DNA from 4 places in the Micromonospora coxensis genome. Region 2 is predicted to be linked to each of the others. Evidence: riboswitches for the same ligand, from Rfam matches in the RefSeq annotation. Region 2 holds a riboswitch; each other region holds the start of a gene.
What was found. Region 2 has a riboswitch for cyclic di-AMP ahead of GA0070614_RS03990 (LysM peptidoglycan-binding domain-containing protein). Riboswitches for the same ligand answer to the same signal wherever they lie in the genome.
Positions count from the first base shown of each region.

Region 1 (5,276 bases), 2.2 Mb from region 2:
GGCCCGCCGCCGTCCGCCGACCGGGTGGTTCCCGCCCGGCCCGCCGTCGTGACCGCCGGGTGCGCGTCGCCGGTCGTCGCGCCCGCCGGGAGCGTCCCGGGTGCGCCGGAGGCCCTCGCCGACGCCCCGCCGGCCGCGCCCTGCGCCGCCGAGGCGGCCGTCGCGCCGGACGCCCTGCCCGCCCCGCGGCCCGACGCGCCGCCCGTCCCGAGCGGGCCGACCCCGTCCGGGGCCGGCCCGCGCGCCCCGCCCGCCGGCTGACCGCCGCGCGGGGGCGACCCGCGACCACGCTCTCCGACCTCACCCCCCGTACGCGCCCCTGGCCCTCTCGTCCGTGGCGCGTGCGGGCTCCTCTTCCGCGTCCCGCTCCCCGGGAGGTGCCGCACCGTGAACACCGTCCTCTACCAGTTCCTGATCGAGGTCCCGACCGCCGCCGCCATCTGGTCGGCGCTGCTCGTGCTCGCCCTGACCGTGCTCACCGTGCTGGTGGCCCGCCCCGAGCGGGACCGCCCGGCCGAGGAGGCGACGCCCGGCGGGCCGACCCCGGCCGAGGCCGCCGTCGACGCGGCCGACCTGCGCCGGTACGCCGAGGAGGTCGCCGTCGCCGCGTCCGGCGCGGCGCAGACCGCCCGCCGCCGGCGCGAGGTGTGGCTGGCCGCCCAGGAGGAGGTGGACCGGGCCTGGTCGGCGTACGACGAGGCGGAGGCCGCCGCCCGCCGGTTCGCCGTCGCCAACGCGCTGCCCACCCCGCGCACCCCGCGTACCCCGGCCGAGTACGCCGCCCGGGAGCGCTGGCTGCACCAGGCGGCGGTGGCCGCCCACTGGCGGGGCGAACTGCCGGTGGAGCGGCTGCGGGACGTCTTCGCCCACCGCGACGGCTGGGATCCCCGGCGGCACCCGGTCGAGCAGGAGGTGCTGCTCGCCCGGGCGGTACGCGACAGCCGGCGGGACGCCTACCGGCGGGCGGCCGCCCGGGAGCGGTCGGCCTGGCGCGACGCCGAACTGGCGGCCGACGCCGCCCGTGCCCTCGCCGTCGAGGCGTACGCGGCGGCGCAGCGGTCGCGCCCCGGCCGGGCGCCCGCCGCGTCCCGGGCCGCCGCGACGGCGCCGCGCGCGGCCTCGGCGGCACGGTGGCGACCGGCCCGGGTCGGGTGAGCGGCGGACCGCGCCGAAATCGTTACCGGGATTTCGGTGAGCCCGGTCACGGCCGGCGGGAACCGGACGTGCGTGACAGGGCGTGACAGTGGTGGCGGCGAATCGGGGACGTGTCGCCACGGCTGTCCGGTTGTCGCCCGTCGGTTCCCGGAAAACCGCTCGTCCCATTGAGTGACGTCAGTGTGCGACTGCCCCGGAAATTGCTCGCCTTGATCACGTTTACGCAGCTCGCAGCGCTTGGCGCGGCGCATACCGGCCAGTAGTGTCACCTCGGTCCGGCGCGGTTCCCGATCGCACAAGGCGACGCCGTGTCGACCCGCTCAATCGTGGATTCCACGAACCGGGGACCCATGCACCACTGGGGTGAATCCGCGGGCCACGGCCCGTGGTAGGGCGATCTTCCCGCCCGAATCCGTCAGCTAACCCGGTCGGCGGCATCGGAAGGAGTTCCATCCTCGTGCAGCACCACGCCATCCCTGCCTCGGTACCGGGGTGCATCCGCCGATAGGTCGCGCCGTCGCGTCCTGACATCCGGCATCCGCCCCGACGCCCGGCCACGCCCGGGCGCTCCCCCCGCCGAGCGGCCCGAGATCCCGTTCCGCGCGTGACGTCCCGTCACGCGCCGGTCCGGCGTGCCGCTCCCGCCCTCGTACCGTGGAGGACACGTTGAATCACCACCTGAAGCGGCAGTTGCGGCGCCTGGCCACCGAGCGCCCGTACCAGGTCGTCGCCGGCTCCGCCGCCGCCCTCCTGCTGGCCACCGGCACCGGTGCGCTGTTCGTCGGCGCCGACGAGTCGCCGGCCCGCCAGCAGACCCCGGCCGCCGTCGCCGAGGCCGCTCCGCGCCTGGCCGACGTGGCCACCCGCGCCCAGGCCCGCGTCGCCACCACCCCGGCGGCCAGCCCCTCGCCCTCGGCGAGCGCCACCCCGGCGGCCAGCCCCACGAAGGCCAAGGCCGACCCGGACGTGACCCGCAAGGCGGCCCCGAAGCCCCCGTCGTCGAAGATCCTCGACTACGACTACGAGGCCCAGTTCACCTACTACACCTGCGGCCCGGCGGCGGTGCGCAACGCGCTCAGCGCGGCCGGCATCGAGCGGACCCAGGACGAGCTGGCCGGGCCGCTGGGCACCACCGAGATGGGCACCAACTCAGCGCAGGACACCACCCGGGTGCTGAACCAGGTCGTCAAGGGCGACCCGTACCGGACCCGGATGTTCGCCGGCACCCCGAGCGCGGCCCAGATCGACCGGCTCCGGGCCGACATCGTCGCCGCGGTCACCGCCGAGCGGGGCGTGGTGGCCAACGTGGCCGGCACGGTCACCGACACCGACGGCGGCTGGCACTCCTTCCCGGGCGGCCACTACGTGGCGGTGGTCGGCTACCGCGACGGCGGTGAGCTGGTCCGGATCGCCGACTCGGCGGACCCGAACCTGCCGGAGTACTGGCTGAGCACGACCGACCTCGCGAACTGGATCGCCACCCGCGGTTACTCCGCCTGATCCCCGCACGTACGCCACGGGCGCCGGCCCCCGGAAGGGGACCGGCGCCCGGTGCGCGTGCGACGGCGTCAGTACGTGACGAAGGCGTACAGGGCCCGGTGGTTGGACTTCGTCCCGGTCACCGTGTGGTCGACGGGGGACGACTGCACGCTGCCCCGGACGAAGAGGTAGTCGATCTTGCTGGAGCCGTGCGTGGCCGTCGCGCCGTAGCCGGTCATGCCGTACCCGCCCAGCGTGCCCGCCGCGATGCCGGTCCGGTTGGCGTCGATCCCCACCACCCGGATCGTCGAGGCGTTCATCAGGCTGGTGGCGTCCGCGCCGAGGTGGATGCCGGTGCCGGCGATCCCGGTGTAGCCGTCGCCCGCGCAGGCGTTCTGCCGGTTCTCCTGCGGCAGGTGCATGGTGGCCGCGAACACCGAGGTGCCGGTCGCCTTGATGGTGAAGCGGGCCGCGATGGCGCTGGTGCGCTTCCACTTGTAGTAGTTGGTGGTGCCGGTGTCGTTGTTCGGCGGCTTGTAGAGGGTGCAGCCGGCGCCGCCGGCGTACGCCGTGCCCGGCTTCAACCAGCCCGCGCTCCAGTACTTGGAGATGTCGCCGTCGGCGAGGCTGAGCGTGCGGGTGTTCCAGATGATGGCGTTGGTCTGCTTCTTCTTCAGGTCACCGAGGCTCTGGTCGCTGCAGTGGTGGCTGGACCCCCACGGCTCGGGGTCGCTCCACGCCACGATCGCCCCGTAGGTGCCGGCCGGGTAGCCGAACTTGGCCGACAACTGGTCGGCGTACGCCTCGGCCTGCCCGGTCCCGCGCACCTGCTGCACGATCAGGATGTCCGGCGCGGCCACCCCCGCGGTGGCCGGCCGGCCGGCGTCGTCCACCAGCATCGAGGTCAGGTGGTCCGGCCCGGAGACCCGGGTGCAGGTGCCGTCCGGGTTGTTGATCACGAGGTTCTCGATGTTGTTGTTGTAGACCCGCAGGACGCCGCCCGCCGCCGCCACGCCGCTGTCCGGGGCGGTGGCCTTCGCCATGACCGACCCGCCCGTGAGTGCGGTGGACGCGACCACCGCGAGTGCTGCCATCGACGCTGTCCAGTGCCTCGAACGCACGGCACGCTCCCGTCCGGTTCGCGGGGGTGGCCGCCCCACCCCACGGAAGATCGAACTCTATCGTCATCTTCGTGCACGGGTGGTCCCTGCGGGGCGACGGCCGGGCGTGCGGGGTCGGGCGTCTGCGGCACTCGCGCCGGCTGTCCCGGCGATGGCACACTGCGGCGCATGGACGACGACGCGGGATCCGGACGGGTCCTCGTGCTGCTGCACGGCATGGGCGCGACCGGCGAGGTGTGGCTGCCCTGGGCGCCGCTGCTCCAGCAGCGCTGGGCCGGTCGCTGGCTGGCGCCCGACCTGGCCGGCCACGGGTACGCCCCACCGCTGCCGCGGTACTCCTTCACCGGCCTGGCCGACCGGGTCGCCGACGGGCTCGCCCGGCTCGGCGACCGGTCGCCACGGCGGCTGGTGCTGCTCGGTCACTCCCTCGGCGGCGTGGTCGCGCTGGCGCTGGCCGCCCGCGCCGGTGGGCTGCCGGTCGACGCGGTCGTCGGGCTCGGCATCAAGGCGGTGTGGTCCCCGGCCGAGCTGGACAAGGCCGGTGAGCTGGCCCGACGCCCGGTGACCTGGTTCGCCACCCGGGACGAGGCGGCCCGCCGCTACCTGCGGGTGGCCGGGCTGACCGGCCTGTTCGCACCCGACCACCCGGTCGTCGAGGCGGGACTGCGGCGGGAGGACGGGCGGTGGTGCCTGGCCATGGACCCGGGGGCGTTCGCGGTCGGCGCCCCCGACCTGCCGGCGCTGCTGTCGGGCACCGACGTGCCGGTGCTGCTGGCCCGGGGCGAGCACGACCCGATGGTCACCGACGCTCAACTCGCCACGCTCGGTGTGCCGGTGGCGACCCTGCCCGGCCTGGGCCACAACGCGCACGTCGAGGACCCGGCGGCGGTGCTCGCGCTGCTCGACGCGTACCGGTGAGCGGGCCGATGCGCCTGACCGTCCTGGAGGTGCCGCAGTGGCAGGGCTCCAGCTCCCGCACCGCCCACCGGCTCCGACGTGGCAGCGCCGCCCTCGCCCGGATGCTCCCGGCGGACGAGCGTGTGGTGGCGGCGGTCGACCAGCGGCCGGGCCGGCCGTCCGGCGGGGTGGCGGCGCTGGACGTCCTGGCCGACAACCTGGCCGCCTGTCGCGCGGCGCTCGCCCGGGTCGCCGGGGGACTGGTGGTCACCGTCGGTGGTGACTGCGGCGTGGAGTTGGCCCCGGTCGAGGCCGCGCTCGCCGGGCACGGCGACGACCTCGCGCTGGTCTGGTTCGACGCCCACGCCGATCTGAACACGGCGACCTCGTCGCCGTCCCACGCGTTCCACGGCATGGTCCTGCGGGCCCTGCTCGGCGAGGGGCCGGCCGCGCTGACGCCGGCCCGGACGCTGTCCGCGGCACGGCTGGTCCTGGCCGGCGTACGGGCCCTCGACCCGGGCGAGCGCGCCTACGTCCGGGACAACGCGGTCACCCTGCTCGACGCCGGACGGCTCGCCGAACCCGCCGAACTGGTCGCCGCCGTGGCCGCCACCGGCGCCCGCA
Region 1 covers NZ_LT607753.1:5,486,580-5,491,855, forward strand. Annotated here, with positions in the region: gene GA0070614_RS25040 (hypothetical protein) at 1-261, shown strand, start outside; gene GA0070614_RS31470 (hypothetical protein) at 388-1,155, shown strand; cyclic di-AMP (ydaO/yuaA leader) riboswitch at 1,463-1,604, shown strand; gene GA0070614_RS25050 (C39 family peptidase) at 1,822-2,655, shown strand; gene GA0070614_RS25055 (hypothetical protein) at 2,724-3,728, opposite strand; gene GA0070614_RS25060 (alpha/beta fold hydrolase) at 3,924-4,673, shown strand; gene GA0070614_RS25065 (arginase family protein) at 4,682-5,276, shown strand, end outside.
Region 1: it holds a riboswitch for cyclic di-AMP, as region 2 does, so the genes downstream of both, GA0070614_RS25050 (C39 family peptidase) here and GA0070614_RS03990 (LysM peptidoglycan-binding domain-containing protein) in region 2, are expected to answer to the same signal.

Region 2 (5,276 bases):
GCGGTCCTTCACCCGGCGGCGGACCTCGGCGAAGCAGGCCGGGAACGCTTCCGACGGCAGCATGTACTCGATCTCCTCGAAGCGCAGCTCCCGGTGCCGGGGGATGGTGCGGTGGGTGGGTCCCACCCGTACCTCCCGGGGCGCGGCCCACGGCGCGGACTCCGGGACCCGGGGCGCGGCCCACGGTCGCCCCCGCCCCGGCCCGTCCTCCCGGTTCATCGTGCGGATCTGGGTCAGGTCGCTGCGCGGGTACCAGTAGAAGTCCATGTTGCGGTTGGTGTGCTGCAACTCGGCCAGGTGGTCCAGCGTCCAGTCGACGGGCGCGCACCAGGCCCGACGGCGCAGGTCGAAGCAGGGCTGCACGTCGAGGGTGAGCTGGGTGACCACGCCCAGGGCGCCCAGGGACAACCGCACCGCCGGCAGCAGGTCCGGGTTGCTCGTCGCCGACACCTCCAGCACGTCGCCGGCGCCGGTGACCAGTCGTACGCCGGCGACCTGGGTGCACAGGTTGCCGAAGCCCAGGCCGGTGCCGTGGGTGCCGGTGGCGGTCGCCCCGGCGATCGACTGGTAGTCCACGTCGCCGAGGTTGTCCATGGCCAGGCCGGCCTCGTAGAGCCCTTCCCCCAGCTCCTTGAGCTTCGTGCCGGCGCCGACCGTGGCGAGGTCACCGTCGTCGTGCAGGACGCCGGCGAGGCGGTCCAGGCTGACCAGGATCCCGTCGGTACGCACCAGCGGGCTCGACGAATGACCGGAGCCGACCGGGCGGATCTTCGTCCCGGACTCCCGGGCGCGCGCCACCAGACGGCGGACCGCGTCCTCGTCGGCGGGCTCGGCGTACTCGGCCGGGGTGAAGGCGAGGCTGCCGGACCAGTTGACGAATTCCCCTGCCACGCGACCTCCTCCCCGCCGGACGGGCGGCTTACCCGTCGCCGGGCCGGGTAGTCGCCCGTGACGGCGGACCGAGCGGGGGTGGCGATGGATCAGGCGTGGTGGGTCGTCCTCGCGGTGCTGGCCTGGTTGGCGATCGGCCTGGTCACCGCGGCGGTGTTCGTCACCCGGGGCGGGCACCGCAACCTGCTGTGGTACCTGGTCGGTGGACTGCTCGGCCCGATCTTCGTGCCCATCGCCCTGGAGCGCGGCCGGGCCGGCACCCGGCGGGTGGACGTGCGCTCCCGCCCGCCCTCGGCCCGGGGCGACGGGCTGCGGGTGCTGGTGGGGCTGGACGGCTCGGCGGACTCCGACCGGGCCCTGCGCACCGCCGTGCGGGCGCTCGGCGGCACGGCCGGCGATCTGGTCCTCGTCGCCGTGACCAGCCCGGACCTGATCGACGTCGAGGCCGCCGAGGAGGACCGACGGGCCCGGCGCATGCTCGACGAGCGGGTCGCGGCGCTGCCGGCCGGGCTGCCCGCGCCGAGCACGGAGATCGTCGCCGGTCATCCGGTGGACGCGCTGCTGGCGGTCGCCGACGCCCGCGACGTCGACCTGCTCGTCGTCGGCCGGGCCGGGCACGGGCTCGGTGAGCGGCTGCTCGGCAGCGTCGCCGAGGAGTTGGCCCATCGTTCCCCTCGTCCGGTCCTGCTCGGCGGCCTGCCCGGGTGAGGCGTGCCCGTCGACGCGGCACGCGCCGGCGGACGGCGACGCCCGGCCGGTGCGGGACCGGCCGGGCGTCGGTGGTGCGGGGTGGTGCGTCAGAGGCTGAGCTTCTGGCCCGGGAAGATCAGACCCGGGTCGGCGCCGACGACGCGCCGGTTGCGCTCGTACAGCGCCTGCCAGCCGCCGGCCAGGTTCTTCGCCTCGGCGATCTGCGACAGGGTGTCGCCGGTGCGCACCACGTAGGTGTCGCCGCCGGCCGCCGGGGCGCTGCGCTGCTGGCCGCGCTGCTCGGTACGCGTCGACCGCTCGGTGGTGGCCTTGGCCGTCCGGCGCGGCTCGGAGCGCCGCTCCGACTTCTGCGACTTCTGCGACTTCTCCGACTTGGTGGCGTAGCTCTTCGTCGAGCCGCCCTTCTTGCCACAGGTCGGCCAGGCGCCGATGCCCTGGCCGTCGAGCACCTTCTCGGCGATCGCGATCTGCTCGCCGCGACTGGCCAGGTCCGCCCGGGAGGCGTACTTCTTGCCGCCGTAGCCGGCCCAGGTGCTCTGGGAGAACTGGAGGCCACCGTAGTAGCCGTTGCCGGTGTTGATGCTCCAGTTGCCACCGGACTCGCACTGGGCGATCGCGTCCCAGTTGACGCTGGCGGCGCTGGCCGGGGAGGCCGGCGCCAGCACGGCGGCGACCCCGGTGACCGCGCCGACGGCGAGCGTGCCGACGGCGACGCGGCGCGAGCTGACCCGTCGGTGACGGGCGACGTATGCAGTTGCCATGTGTGATCCTCCACGCCGACGAGGTGAGCTGTCGGGTTCGGGCCGAGGAGCCCGGCCGCCGTGGCGGCTTCACCCCGAGGTGACGTGCACCGAGGAACGTGTGGGTCCCCCGCTCCATGCCCAGGTGACAAGGTCCGTGGCCGGCGGCATGGATTAGGCGTTACCGACCCCGGTTGCCCGCGATCGCGGACGAGAACGACGTTAGGAACCGTTTCGGGGATTTGCCCACTTCTTGAGAGGTTCTTCACCCGGTCAGGCGAGGGCTCGCGGCCCCCGGTTGCGGACCTCGTGCAGCCGTGCACAATGCCCGGTCAACTCGGATCCCGCTGCCCCAGCCCGAGGGCCGCGGTCCGCCCGTCGCAGGTGAGTTCTCCCGGCTGCATGAGGACAGTGGGCGGTCGCCACACCTCGACCCGGTCACCGACCACTCTGGCCAGCAGGCACGAGCCGCGTCGGCCCTCGCGCAGCGCCAGGCCCACGGCGCCGTCGACGGTCGCCACGTCCCGCCGTACCCGGGGATCGAGGCGCAGCCGGTCGACGGCCGCCCCGACGGACCGCTCGGTGGCCGCCGGGCCGGTCGGCAGCGAGCGGCGCAGCCGCTCGTCGGTGCCCGACGGCAGGCTCGGCGCGGGACGCGGGGTGATCGGCGCGGTGGGCGGGCAGTCCACCTCGGTCACCGGATCGACCCGGTCGTCCGGCCGGTACCCGAGCCGGTGACAGAGCGTCACCTCGGCGCGCGCGGACTCGGACCCGTTCCAGTCCAGGACGAGCGCCTCGCCACGGACCCGGACCACCAGCGACACCCCGTCGCCGTCCTGCCGGGTGGTGCCGTCGAGGCTCATCAGGTCGACACCCTCACGCCCGGTGACCAGCCGGCCGAACTCGTCGGCCTCCCAGGGACGGTCCCGTGCGATCGCAGCGGTCACCTCGGTCAGCCGGGCCCGGGCCTGCTCCTGCGCCTGGCGCCGGGCGTCCGCCTCGTGGTCGCCGGCCACGCAGCCCGTGAGCAGCGCCGCCAGCACCACCGCGCCGACGATCCCGACGTTGCCCCGTACCGTCCGCATGAGCGCATTGTGCCCGCCCGGCGCCAGACGCGGCATCGGCCGGACGCGGACGGCCCGGGGGCGGACGCGAGGTCCGGCCCCGGGCCACGTCCGGTTCAGAGGGTACGGGCCAGCCGGTCGGCCAGCACCCGCGCGAACCGGGCCGGATCGGCGAGGTCGCCGCCCTCGGCGAGCAGCGCCATGCCGTGGAGCAGTTCGGCGGTCTCGGTCAGCGCCGGGTCGGCGGCGTCGCGCTCGTACGCGGCGCGCAGCCCGGTGACCAGCGGGTGGGTCGGGTTGAGTTCCAGGATGCGCTTGACCGCCGGCACCTCCTGCCCCATCGCCCGGTACATCTTCTCCAGCGTCGGGGTGATGTCGTGCGCGTCGCCGACGATGCAGGCCGGCGAGGTGGTCAGCCGGGAGGAGAGGCGGACCTCCTTCACCGTGTCGGCGAGCGCGCCGCCGAGGAAGGTGAGCAGGTCGGCGTACTCCTTGGCCTGGCGTTCCCGTTCGGTGCCGGCCTCCTCGCGCTCCTGCTCGGAGTCGAGGTCGACCTGACCCTTGGCGATCGAGCGCAGCGGCTTGCCGTCGAACTCGCCGACCCGCTCGACCCAGACCTCGTCGACCGGGTCGGTGAGCAGCAGCACCTCGTAGCCCTTGGCCCGGAACGCCTCCATGTGCGGCGAGTTCTCCAGCGTCGCCCGGCTCTCGCCGGTGGCGTAGTAGATCTCGCCCTGGCCCTCCTTCATCCGCGCGACGTAGTCGTGCAGGCTGGTGAGCTCGGCGGCGTCGTGGGTGGACTCGACGGAGACGACGTCGAGGATCGCCGCGGTGTTGTCCGGGTCCTCCAGCAGACCCTCCTTGACCACCCGGCCGAACTCGGACCAGAAGCTGCGGTAGCCCTCGGCGTGCGCGGTGCGCATCTCCTTGACCGTGGCGAGCACCTTGCGCACCAGCCGGCGACGGACCACCTGGATCTGCCGGTCCTGCTGCAGGATCTCCCGGGAGATGTTGAGCGACAGGTCGTGCGCGTCCACCACGCCCTTGACGAAGCGCAGGTAGCTGGGCATCAGCGCGGCGCAGTCGTCCATCACGAAGACCCGCTTGACGTAGAGCTGGACGCCCCGGCGGCCGTCGGCCATGTAGAGGTCGAACGGCGCGTGCGAGGGGATGAAGAGCAGCGCCTCGTACTCGAAGACGCCCTCGCCGCGCATGTGGATGGTCTCCAGCGGGTCGGCCCAGTCGTGGCTGACGTGCCGGTAGAAGTCGCGGTACTCCTCCTCGGCGACCTCGTCGCGCGGGCGGGCCCAGAGCGCCTTCATCGAGTTGAGCGTGGCCGGCTCGGCCTCGGGAGTGACCAGCCGGATGGGCCAGGCGATGAAGTCGGAGTACTTCTTGACGATCTCGCGGATCCTGGCGTGGTCGGTGTAGTCGTGCAGGTTGTCCTCACTGTCGACCGGCTTGAGGTGCACGGTGACGGTGGTGCCCTGCGGCGCGTCGTCGACGGTCTCCACCACGTACGTGCCCTCGCCGGTGGACTCCCAGCGGGTGCCCTCGGTCTGCCCGGCGCGACGGGTGACCAGGCTGACCCGGTCGGCGACCATGAAGGTGGAGTAGAAGCCGACGCCGAACTGGCCGATCAGCTCCTGGCTGGCGGCCTCCTTGGACTCCTTGAGCTTGCGCAGCAGCTCGGCGGTGCCGGAGCGGGCGATGGTGCCGATCAGCGAGACGACGTCCTCGCGGGACATCCCGATGCCGTTGTCGCGCACGGTCAGCGTCCGCGCCTCGGGGTCCGTGGAGATCTCGACGTGCAGGTCCGAGGTGTCGACGTCGAGGTCCTTGTCGACCAGCGACTCCAGCCGCAGCTTGT
Region 2 covers NZ_LT607753.1:901,466-906,741, forward strand. Annotated here, with positions in the region: gene GA0070614_RS03980 (D-arabinono-1,4-lactone oxidase) at 1-891, opposite strand, end outside; gene GA0070614_RS03985 (universal stress protein) at 976-1,599, shown strand; gene GA0070614_RS03990 (LysM peptidoglycan-binding domain-containing protein) at 1,689-2,363, opposite strand; cyclic di-AMP (ydaO/yuaA leader) riboswitch at 2,362-2,533, opposite strand; gene GA0070614_RS03995 (hypothetical protein) at 2,675-3,427, opposite strand; gene htpG (molecular chaperone HtpG) at 3,523-5,276, opposite strand, start outside.

Region 3 (5,276 bases), 1.1 Mb from region 2:
CCGACCGGCAGCGGGCCGCGCGGGCGGCGGCCCGGGAGCGCCCGGAGGACTACCGCGACTACGCGCACGTGGTGGTGGACGAGGCGCAGGACGTCTCGCCGATGCAGTGGCGGATGGTCGGCCGGCGCGGGCGGCTGGCGTCCTGGACGGTGGTGGGCGATCCGGCGCAGACCGCCTGGACGGGTGACCCGCAGGAGCTGGACCGGGCCCGGGACCAGGCGCTGGGTCGGCGTCGTCGGCACCGGTTCAACCTCACCACCAACTACCGCAACTCGGCGGAGATCTTCGCGGTGGCGGCGGAGGAGATCCGCCGGGTCCACCCCGACCTGGAGCTGCCGGTCGCGGTCCGGTCCACCGGCGTGGAGCCGGTGGCGCTGACCGTCCCGGCGGCGGAGCTGGCCGCCGCGACGGTGCGGGCCGCGCAGGCGCTGCTCGGCGAGGTGGAGGGCACCGTCGGCGTGATCACGCCGGTGCCGCGCCGGGACGAGGTGGCCGGCTGGCTGGAGGGGACCGCCAACTCCCGGCTCCAGGTGGTGACCAGCCTCCAGGCCAAGGGCATGGAGTACGACGGGGTGGTGCTGGTCCACCCGGGCGAGATCCGCGCCGAGCCCTCCGGCGTACGCACCCTCTACGTGGCCCTCTCCCGCGCCACCCAACGCCTCACCACCATCGAACCCACCCCCTGACCCCGCCCCCGCACCGCTCCCCTCCCCACCCCCCGGTTGATCATGAAGTTATTGCCCCCGCGCACCGGCGTGTCGTGGCAATAACTTCATGACCATCAAGGGAACGGAGTCACTTGCACACATAGCTATGTGAGCATAGGTTGGGTGTCGGGTTGGTCCGGCGGCGGAGGGTGTGGGCGTGGGCGCAGGTCATGACCACCACGGGTCGGTCGCGAACGCCGCGCACCGCCACCGGGGCCGGCTCTGGACGGCCTTCGCGCTGCTCGCCGCGCTGATGCTGGTCGAGGCGGTGACCGCCGTCGCCACCGGCTCGCTGGCCCTGCTCTCCGACGCCGGGCACATGTTCACCGACGTGCTCGGCATCGGGATGGCCCTGGCGGCGATCACCGCCACCCGGCGGGCCGACCGCGACCCGCAGCGCACCTTCGGCCTCTACCGACTGGAGGTGCTCGCCGCGCTCGCCAACGCGGTGCTGCTCAGCGGCGTCGCGGTCTACGTCCTCATCGAGGCGGTACGCCGCTTCGGCGACCCCCCGGAGGTGAGCACCGGGCCGATGCTGGCGGTGGCCGTGCTGGGGCTGCTCGCCAACGTCGTCGCCTTCGCCCTGCTCCGCGAGGGGGCGCGGGAGAGCATCAACCTGCGCGGGGCGTACCTGGAGGTGCTCGGCGACCTGCTCGGCTCACTCGGCGTCATCGGGGCCGCGCTGCTGATCGCCGGCACCGGCTGGTGGTGGGCCGACCCGGCGGTGGCGGTGGCGATCGCCCTGTTCATCCTGCCCCGCACCTGGCGGCTCGGCCGGGCGGCCGTCCGGATCCTGGTGCAGGCCGCCCCGGAGCACCTCCAGGTGACCGCGGTGCACGACCGGCTGGTCGCCGTCCCCGGCGTGGCCGAGGTGCACGACCTGCACGTCTGGACGCTCACCTCCGGCATGGAGGTGGCCTCGGCGCACCTGACCATGCACCCCGGCGCCGAGGTGGGCGCCGTGCTGGCGGCCGCCCGCAGCGCGCTGCACGAGGACTTCCACATCGAGCACGCCACCCTCCAGATCGAGCCGGGAGCGGCGCCGGGGGCCTGCGGCTCGGTCGAATGGTGATACAAATATCCGGCTATGCGCCTTTTATCAGGCTTCCCTCCCGTACCCTCAGTCACGAACCGGGCATCAGTCACACCAGTACCGGTAGTCTCGGTTCCGGCCTCCGCCAGGCGGCACCCGACGGTGCCGGCGGTGGCCGCCGCCTAAACGCCCGCCAGGGCGTGCCGGGGAACCAGGTACGTGGGGTGCATCCGCGCCAGCGGTAGGGATCTTCCGTCCCGAACCCGTCAGCTAACCCGGTCGGCGGCTGACGGAAGGATTGTGCATGCACGTACGACGTACCACTGTCCGACTGGTGGCGGCGGTCGCCGCCACCCTCGCCCTCGGGGTGTCGTCGGCGCCACCGCCGGTGGCCGCCGCCCCACCCACCACCCGGCTCGCCGCGCCCGGTGACGAGGAGGGCGGCACCCCCGCCCTGCGGGCCCAGCTCGACGCCGCCAGCAAGGGCTGGATCGACGCCAAGGCCGCGCTGGAGCGCTCCACCCGGCGCCAGCAGGAACTCAACAACCAGCTCAAGACCATCGAGTCGGAGCTGGCCACGCGCACCGGCAAGGTCGGCGAGATCGCCGGGGTGGCGTACCGCACCGGGCGGCTCGGCCCCGTCTCGGCGCTGCTCAACAGCACCTCGCCGGAGGGCTTCCTGGACCGGGCCGCCGAGCTGGAGACGGTCGCCAGCAACGAGGACCGCGAACTGCGCAACCTGCTGCGCACCAAGGAGGAGGCCACCCGCACCCGGGCCGCGCTCGACACCGAGATCGTCGAACAACGCAAGCAGATCGCGGTGATGGCCAAGCGCAAGCAGCAGGCCGAACGGGCGCTGGCGGTGGCCGCCGCCGACAAGCCCGCCCCGCGCGCCGACAGCGGCGCCAGCCGGGGCACCTCCACCGCGAACGCCCGGCCGGCGCCGCGCAACTCGGACGGCTCGTGGCCGCCGGAGTCGTGCAGCGTCAACGACCCCACCCCGGCCAACGGCTGCATCACCCCGCGGATGCTCAACGCGCTCCAGCAGAGCAAGGCGGCCGGCTTCACCCGGTACGTCTCCTGCTACCGCCCCAGCGGCTCCGGCGAGCATCCCAAGGGCCGGGCCTGCGACTTCGCCGCGCAGAAGAACGGCTTCGGCGGGGACGCGACCGGCGGCGACCGGACGTACGGCAACAACCTGGCCGCGTACCACGTCCGCAACGCCGACCGGCTCGGTGTGCTCTACGTGATCTGGTACCGGCAGATCTGGCTGCCCAGCAGCGGCTGGAAGTCGTACAGCGGGGCGGGTGGGGACCCGTCCAGCGACCACACCAACCACGTGCACCTGTCGGTGTACTGACCCGTACCGCGTCGCGGGGCCCGTCCGTCTGGACGGGCCCCGCACGTGTGTCCGGTGCCCCGCCCCGGGCGCCGGGGAAGCGGGCGAGCAGCGCGGCGGTCAGCCGGCGACCGGGCCGCCGTCGGCGAGCCGGTCCAGCACCGCGCCGAGCCGGTTGGCCAGCCCCAGGTGCGCGGCACGGGCCTGGCGGAAGGCGTACCCGAACAGCGGCGCCGGGGCGGCCAGGGTGATCTCCACGTCCACCCGCAGCAGGCCGTCCTCCTCCTCCCGGATGCGGGTGCGGTTGCGCACGGTCGTGCCGGGCTGCTGCCGCGCCACCGTGACGATCTCGTCGTCGGTGACCACCAGGACGTCGGCCTGGTACGTGACCGGGAAGCTCAACGGCCCCAGCTCCAGCCGGTCGGTGATCGCGTAGCTGGCCCGCGCGCCGGGACGGGCCGGCAGCTCACGGACCCGGACGATCAACGGGTGCAGCTCACCCTGCCTGGCGAGATCGCTCAACAGCGCCACCGCGTCCGCCCGTGAGCAGCGCGCCTGCACCGTGTAGCTGAACGTCTCCCGCCGGACCACTCCGCCCTCCACTCCTCGTCGGTCGCACGATAGTCCCGTACCGGCGACGGGCTGGCAACGTCGGCGGCGACCGGTCGCGCATGTCGCGGGCGGGGCGGGGAATCCCGCGTCCGGCGACGGCCACGGGAGGCGGACATGGGCGGGTACGGCGGATGAGCGGACACGTGATGGTCTTCGCGCCGACGCCCCGGCTGACGGTGACCGTGGACCAGCCCAGCGACCAGCCGGAGCTGCACCTGCACCCCGGCGGGCAGGGCGTCTGGCAGGCCCGGATGATCATGTCGCTCGGGGTGCCGGTGGTGCTCTGCACCAGCCTGGGCGGCGAGATCGGCGAGGTGCTGGAGCCGCTGCTGCTCACCGAGGGGGTGGACCTGCGGGTGGTCCGCCGCGACTCGACGAGCGGCGGGTACGTGCACGACCGGCGCGACGGCGCCCGGCACGAGATCGTCGACGTGGTCGGCGCGCCGCTGAGCCGGCACGAGCTGGACGAGCTCCACAACCTGTCGCTCGGCGAGGGGCTGCGCGCGCCGGTCAGCGTGCTCAGCGGCCCCAACGAGCCGTCCCTCGTCCCGGCCGACCTCTACCGCCGGTTCGCCGCCGACCTGGGGGCCAACGGCGGCCGGGTGGTGGTGGACCTCTCCGGCCCGCACCTGACGGCGGTGCTCTCCAGCGGCGTCTACTTCCTCAAGGTCAGCCACGAGGAGCTGATCGCCGACGGGCTGGCCGCCGGCGCCGAGGAGGACCAGCTCACCCGGGCCATGTACGACCTGCACGCGGCGGGCGCCGAGAACGTGGTGGTCAGCCGGGCCGCCGAGCCGGCCCTGGCGCTGGTCGACGGGGAGATCTTCGAGGTGGAGATGCCGAGGCTGGAGGCGGCCGACCCGCGCGGCGCGGGCGACTCGATGACCGCCGGGGTGGCCGCCGTGGTCGCCGGCGGCGGCGACATCCGCACCGCGATCCGTACCGGCGCGGCGGCCGGGGCGCTGAACGTCACCCGGCACGGCCTGGGCACCGGCCGCCTGGACACCATCACCGGCCTGGTCGACCGGGTCCGCCTGGTCCCCGCCGACAGCCGCCCGCAGGAGCGCACCACCCCGGACGAGCTGGCCGACCGGGTGGTCGACCGATGACGCTGCGGGTGCTGGTCACCAACGACGACGGGATCGCCGCGCCGGGCATCGAGGCGCTGGCCCGGGCGGCGGCCGACCGGGGTCTGGACGTGGTGGTCGCCGCCCCGCTGGAGGAGGCGAGCGGCACCAGCGCCTCGATGACCGCGGTGGAGCGGGACGGGCACGTGGTGGTCCGCGAGCACCCGCTGCCCGGGCTGCCCGGGGTGCCCGCGTACGGGGTGGGCGGCTCCCCCGGGTTCATCGCGCTGATCGCGGTGCACGGCGCGTTCGGGCCGCCCCCGGCGGTGGTGCTCTCCGGGATCAACCGGGGCGCCAACGCGGGCCGGGCGGTGCTGCACTCCGGCACGGTCGGCGCGGCGTTCACCGCCGCCGCGAACGGCTGCCGCGCCATGGCGGTCTCCCTGGACGTGCTCTCCGCCGGCGAGGCCACCGCCGTGAGCGGCGGCGCCGCCGTCTCCACCGCCGCCCGGGTACGC
Region 3 covers NZ_LT607753.1:1,983,997-1,989,272, forward strand. Annotated here, with positions in the region: gene GA0070614_RS08760 (HelD family protein) at 1-686, shown strand, start outside; gene GA0070614_RS08765 (cation diffusion facilitator family transporter) at 859-1,779, shown strand; cyclic di-AMP (ydaO/yuaA leader) riboswitch at 1,910-2,041, shown strand; gene GA0070614_RS08770 (coiled-coil domain-containing protein) at 2,045-3,100, shown strand; gene GA0070614_RS08775 (hypothetical protein) at 3,200-3,670, opposite strand; gene GA0070614_RS08780 (PfkB family carbohydrate kinase) at 3,823-4,800, shown strand; gene surE (5'/3'-nucleotidase SurE) at 4,797-5,276, shown strand, end outside.
Region 3: it holds a riboswitch for cyclic di-AMP, as region 2 does, so the genes downstream of both, GA0070614_RS08770 (coiled-coil domain-containing protein) here and GA0070614_RS03990 (LysM peptidoglycan-binding domain-containing protein) in region 2, are expected to answer to the same signal.

Region 4 (5,276 bases), 3.2 Mb from region 2:
AAGTGGCCGCTCGGGTTGACCGTGTACTCGTTGCGTCGCCCGACCCGGGTCCGTCGCAGGTACCCGCCGGCCTCCAGGTCGGCGACGATCGCCTGGGCGGCCCGCTCGGTGACGCCCACCTCGTCGGCCACGTCCCGCAGCCGGGCGGTGGGATTGCGGGCGATGGCGAGCAGGACGTGTGCGTGGTTGGTGAGGAACGTCCAGTTCCGGGTGCTCCCGTTCTCCGCTGCCATGCCCGCCATCGTATGGCCCCTCCTTCGGATTTACGGTCCGGGCCTCCCCGGACCGCGACCTTTCCGGCCCCACCGGGGAGAAGAGGACCAAAGCATGAAATGTGTATCACGTAAACCTTGACGTACCTTCTGCTGCGTGTGACCGTGGGGGGCGCGGCCGCCTCCGTCGCCGGCCGGTGCGACCAGGCCGATCACGCGCAGGACAGAGGTGCGGCAATGACCCTGACCGATCCCACCCAGGCGCTCGCCGAACTGCTCGCCGGTAACCGGCGGTTCGTCACCGGCGCGCCGCGCCACCCCAACCAGGATGCCGCCCACCGGGCCGCCGTCGCCGACGGCCAGCATCCCTTCGCGGTGATCGTCGGCTGCTCGGACTCCCGCCTCGCCGCCGAGATCATCTTCGACCGGGGCCTGGGTGACCTCTTCGTCGTCCGCACCGCCGGGCACACCGTCGGCTCCGAGGTGCTGGGCAGCGTCGAGTACGCGGTCAGTGTCCTCGGCACCCCCCTGGTGGTGGTGCTCGGCCACGACTCCTGCGGAGCGGTGCAGGCGGCCCGACAGGCGGCCCGCACCGGCGCCACGCCGCCGGGCCACCTGGGCGCCGTGGTCGACGCGGTGACGCCCAGCGTGCGGCGTGCCGCGTCGCAGGGTGTCGACGACGTCGACGGGATCGTGGACATCCACATCGCGCGCACCGTCGAGGCGCTGCTGGACAACTCGGCCGTCCTGGCCGGCGAGGTGGCCGCCGGGCGGTGCGCGGTGGTCGGCCTGTCGTACCGGCTCGCCGCGGGCGAGGCCCGGACGGTGGCCGCGGTGCCCGCCGACGTGCCGGACCGGGCCGGGGACGACCAGGTGGCCGTGGTCGCCCGCTGATCCCCGACACACGACGAGGGCCGCCCCGACCGGGGGCGGCCCTCGTTCCGTACGCGCCGGGCGCTACAGCAGCGACATGTGCACGTGGTCGGTGTGGTTCGACGGTCCGCTGTACGACTTCCAACCCGTCGCCGGGAACCAGATCTGCCGGTTCCAGATGACGTAGTAGATGCCCAGCCGGTCCGCGTTGCGGATCAGGAAGGCGGTGAGGTTGTTGCCGTACATCCGGGTGTCGTTGTTGTGCCAGGGGGCGAAGCCGCTGTTCTGCAGGGACCAGTCGCAGGCCTTGCCCTTCGGGTGCTCCCACGGCCCGCCGGGGCGGTAGCAGCCGGCGAACCGCTTGAAGCCGGCCCGGCGTACCTCCTTGTAGGCGTGCAGGGTGCGCGGCGTGACACAGCCCGAGGTGGTCGGGTCGTCCTCGCTGCACGACTCGGAGCGCCAGCCGCCGTCCGCCGTCCGGCCGGGGGCGATCCGGGCGACCGGGGACGTCGCGTCCACCAGGCCGCCGGTGAAGCCCTTGCCGCCGACGAGCGCGAGGGCCTTCTCCGCCTCCCGGCTCTCCCGGGCCATGTCGTTGGTGAGCTTCTGCTGCTCGCGAACCTCGGCGTCGAGCGCCAGCTTGGCCTGCTCCGCGCGGTTCTTGACGGCGGTCACCTCGGCCAGCTTCTGCCCGTTGACCATGTTCAGCTCGTCCAGGGCGGCCGCGCGTCGGACGAACGAGTCGGGCGCGTCGCTCTCCAGCAGCATCGACACCGCGCCGATCCGGCCGGTCCGGTACGACTGGGCGGCGATCTGGGTGACGTGCGGCTTGAGCGCCTCCAGCTCGTCCTGCGCCCGCCGTACCTCCATGGCGAGTTCGAGCTGGCGCTTCTTCGACTTCTCCAGCTTCGACTTCGCCTTGCTGTACTCGCGGTTGCGCAGCTCGATGACGTCGGTGAGCAACTTGGGCTCGTCGTCCTCCGCGTGCCCGGAGGGGGTGGGGGTCGAGGGGGCGGCAATGGCGGGGGCCGCGCCGGCGAGGATGGCCAGGGCGGCGAGCACGGACACCACCGGAGTCATCCAGCGGCGCAGGGGTGCCGTCACAGTGTTCCCTTCCGTCGACCGCCGACCGGGTTAGCTGACGGGTTCGGGACGGAAGTGGCCCCTACCGCTGTCGCGGATTCACCCCAGGTACCTGGTTCCCCGGCTCGCCTCGCGGCGATTGGGCGGCGGCACCGCAGGCGCCGCTGCGCGCCTTCGGCGGTGACCGGCAGCGAGGTTACCTGACAGTCGTACCGGTGAGCTACGTCCTGAACCCGACTAAAAGCGTTATTTCGTCGTGGCGTTGCGTGACGAGTGACGCGTTCGTCAGGTTCCGGGTCGTCGGCGGTCACGCTGTGGAGTTTCACCATGCGGTGTCCGTGCTCCTTCCGGGGTCGGGCCACCGTGCGGGGGCCGGGGTGGACGGGGTGCCGGGACGGCCCGCGCTCAGCGCCTCCAGCGCGGCGTCCCGGTCGACGGCGGGGCGAGGCTTCGGGGTGGGATCCGGGTCGCGCACCGGGTCGGCCTCCGGAGCGCGGCCGGCGGTGGTGACCAGCGCGGCCAGGCCGGTGGTCAGCGGTACGGCGGCGATCAGCCCCAGCGTCGCCACCGCGCTGCGGACGATCTCCTGGGCCAGGAACTCGCTGGTGAGGATCTGCCCCACCGGCCGGCTGTCGGCGGTCAGCAGGAGCAGCAGCGGCAGCGAGGCGCCGGCGTAGGCGAGCACGATGGTGTTCACCGTGGAGGCGATGTGCGCCCGGCCGACCCGGGTGGCGGCCCGGTAGAGCTGCATCCGGGACAGCCCGGGGTTGGCGTGCGCCAGCTCGGTGACGGTGGCCGCCTGGGTGACCGTGACGTCGTCGAGCACGCCGAGCGAGCCGATGATGATGCCGGCCAGCAGCAGCCCGTGCAGGTCCACGTCGCGCTGGTACATCGACAGCGTGGTGGCCTCCTCGCTGCCGAACCCGGTCAGGTGCGCGGCGGCGGTGGCCAGGCTGCCGAGGACTCCGGTCAGCACCAGGCTGCCGAGGGTGCCGAGGACGGCCACGGACGTCTGCGCGGTGATCCCGTGGGTGAGGTACAGCACCACGAACATGATCAGGGCGGAGCCGGTGATCGCGATCAGCAGCGGCGAGCCGCCGCCGGAGATGCCCGGCACCACGAAGGTGAGGAGGATGGCGAAGCTCGCGGCCAGCCCGGCGAGCGCCGCGAGGCCGCGCAGCCGCCCGAACGCCACGATCGCGGCCGCGAAGAGCGCCACCAGCCAGATCAGCGGTTCCCCCCGCTGGTGCTCGGCGATGTTGTAGCTGCTGGCCGTCGGGTCCGCCGGGTCGGTCAGCTCCACCAGCACGACCTCGTCGCCCACGGCGACGGTCGGTGCGCCCGGGCCGGCCGGCACCGGCGTCTGGACCTGCTGGCCGGCGTCCGGGCCCTGCTCGACCTTGACCGTCACCGTCCCGCACGGGCCGTCGGCCGTGCCGGGCGACCCCTCGGGCGCCTCCGGCGTCGGCGGGCAGGGCTCGGTCACCACCCGGGTCACCGTGCCGTGGTAGCGCGGCACGTCACCGCCGGTGTCCTTCGTCGGCGTGTCCCGCGGCCAGAGCACCAGCGCGACGATCACCGTGAGGACGAACAGCGGCACCACCGTCGCGACGAGGATCCGTCGCACCCCCGGCGGGGTGGACGGAGCGGGACGGGTGTGGTCGGCGCCCATTGCGAGTCTCCCAACGATCCAGAGCGAGGTACGTGTCAGCCGGCTGGTCGGTTCAGCGGATGGTGCCGGATGTCGTCGTCGACGCCCCCGGATCGCCGGGGAGTGCCGGCGTCGTCACGTACCGCGAGCGGACGTCGTGTCCGCCGGGTGGCGACGGGCCGACGACGGGCCCCGGCGCGGTACGCGGGGCGGTCGCGGCGGTGGGCGCAGGCGTCATCGTCGGTGAATGGTAGCCAGGGTGGGTGTCGGCTCGCCCGGTTCGCCCTGCCCGGAGCGCGCCGAAGCGGCATGTTGGAGGCATGGAGCAGCATGCCGGGCACGGTCAGCAGGGCGGGCGACACGGCGGGCACGACAAGCACGCCGGCCACGATCCCGAGATGTTCCGTCGCCGGTTCTGGGTCTGCCTGGTGCTGACCCTGCCGGTGGTGCTCGTCGGCGACATGGTGATGGACTGGTTCGGGTACTCCCTGGAGTTCCCGGGGCGCTCGCTGGTCGGGCCGGTGCTCGGCTCGGTGGTCTTCTGGTGGGGCGGCTGGCCGTTCCTGATCGGGGCCGTCCGCGAGGTGCGCGACCGGGCCCCGGGGATGATGCTGCTGGTCGCGATGGCGATCACGGTGGCGTACGTGGCCTCGCTGGCGACCAGCCTCGGCGCGTTCGACCTGGACTTCTGGTGGGAGCTGGCCGCCCTGGTCACCATCATGCTGCTGGGCCACTGGCAGGAGATGAAGGCCATCGGGCAGGCCCGGGGCGCGCTCGCCGCGCTGGCCGCCCTGCTGCCCGACGACGCCGAGCGGGTCGGCCCGGACGGGGCCGTCGAGCGGGTGCCGGTCGCGGCGCTGAGCGTCGAGGACGTCGTGCTGGTCCGTCCCGGTGGCCGGGTGCCGGCCGACGGGCGGGTCGTCGAGGGCTCGGCCGAGCTGGACGAGTCGATGGTCACCGGGGAGTCCCGGCCGGTGACCCGCGAGGTGGGGGACCGGGTGGTGGCCGGCACCGTCGCCACCGACTCGGCGATCCGGGTCCGTGTCGAGGCCGTCGGCGACCAGACCACGCTGGCCGGGATCCAGCGCCTGGTGGCCCAGGCCCAGCAGTCCGGTGGGCGGGCCCAGGTGCTCGCGGACCGGTTCGCGGCGCTGCTGTTCTACATCGCCACCGCCACCGCCGTGCTGACCGCCGTGGCCTGGTCCGCGCTGGGCGACCGGGACCAGGCGGTGGTGCGGACCGTCACGGTCCTGGTGATCGCCTGCCCGCACGCGCTGGGGCTGGCGATCCCGCTGGTGATCGCGCTCTCCACCGGGATCGCCGCCCGGTCCGGGGTGCTGGTCCGCGACCAGCTCGCGCTGGAGCGGATGCGGACCGTCGACGCGGTGCTCTTCGACAAGACCGGCACGCTGACGAAGGGCGAGCACGTGGTCACCGGGGTGGCCGCCGTGCCGGGC
Region 4 covers NZ_LT607753.1:4,106,462-4,111,737, forward strand. Annotated here, with positions in the region: gene GA0070614_RS18780 (helix-turn-helix transcriptional regulator) at 1-242, opposite strand, end outside; gene GA0070614_RS18785 (carbonic anhydrase) at 450-1,106, shown strand; gene GA0070614_RS18790 (coiled-coil domain-containing protein) at 1,170-2,189, opposite strand; cyclic di-AMP (ydaO/yuaA leader) riboswitch at 2,194-2,324, opposite strand; gene GA0070614_RS18795 (YibE/F family protein) at 2,491-3,840, opposite strand; gene GA0070614_RS18800 (heavy metal translocating P-type ATPase) at 4,140-5,276, shown strand, end outside.
Region 4: it holds a riboswitch for cyclic di-AMP, as region 2 does, so the genes downstream of both, GA0070614_RS18790 (coiled-coil domain-containing protein) here and GA0070614_RS03990 (LysM peptidoglycan-binding domain-containing protein) in region 2, are expected to answer to the same signal.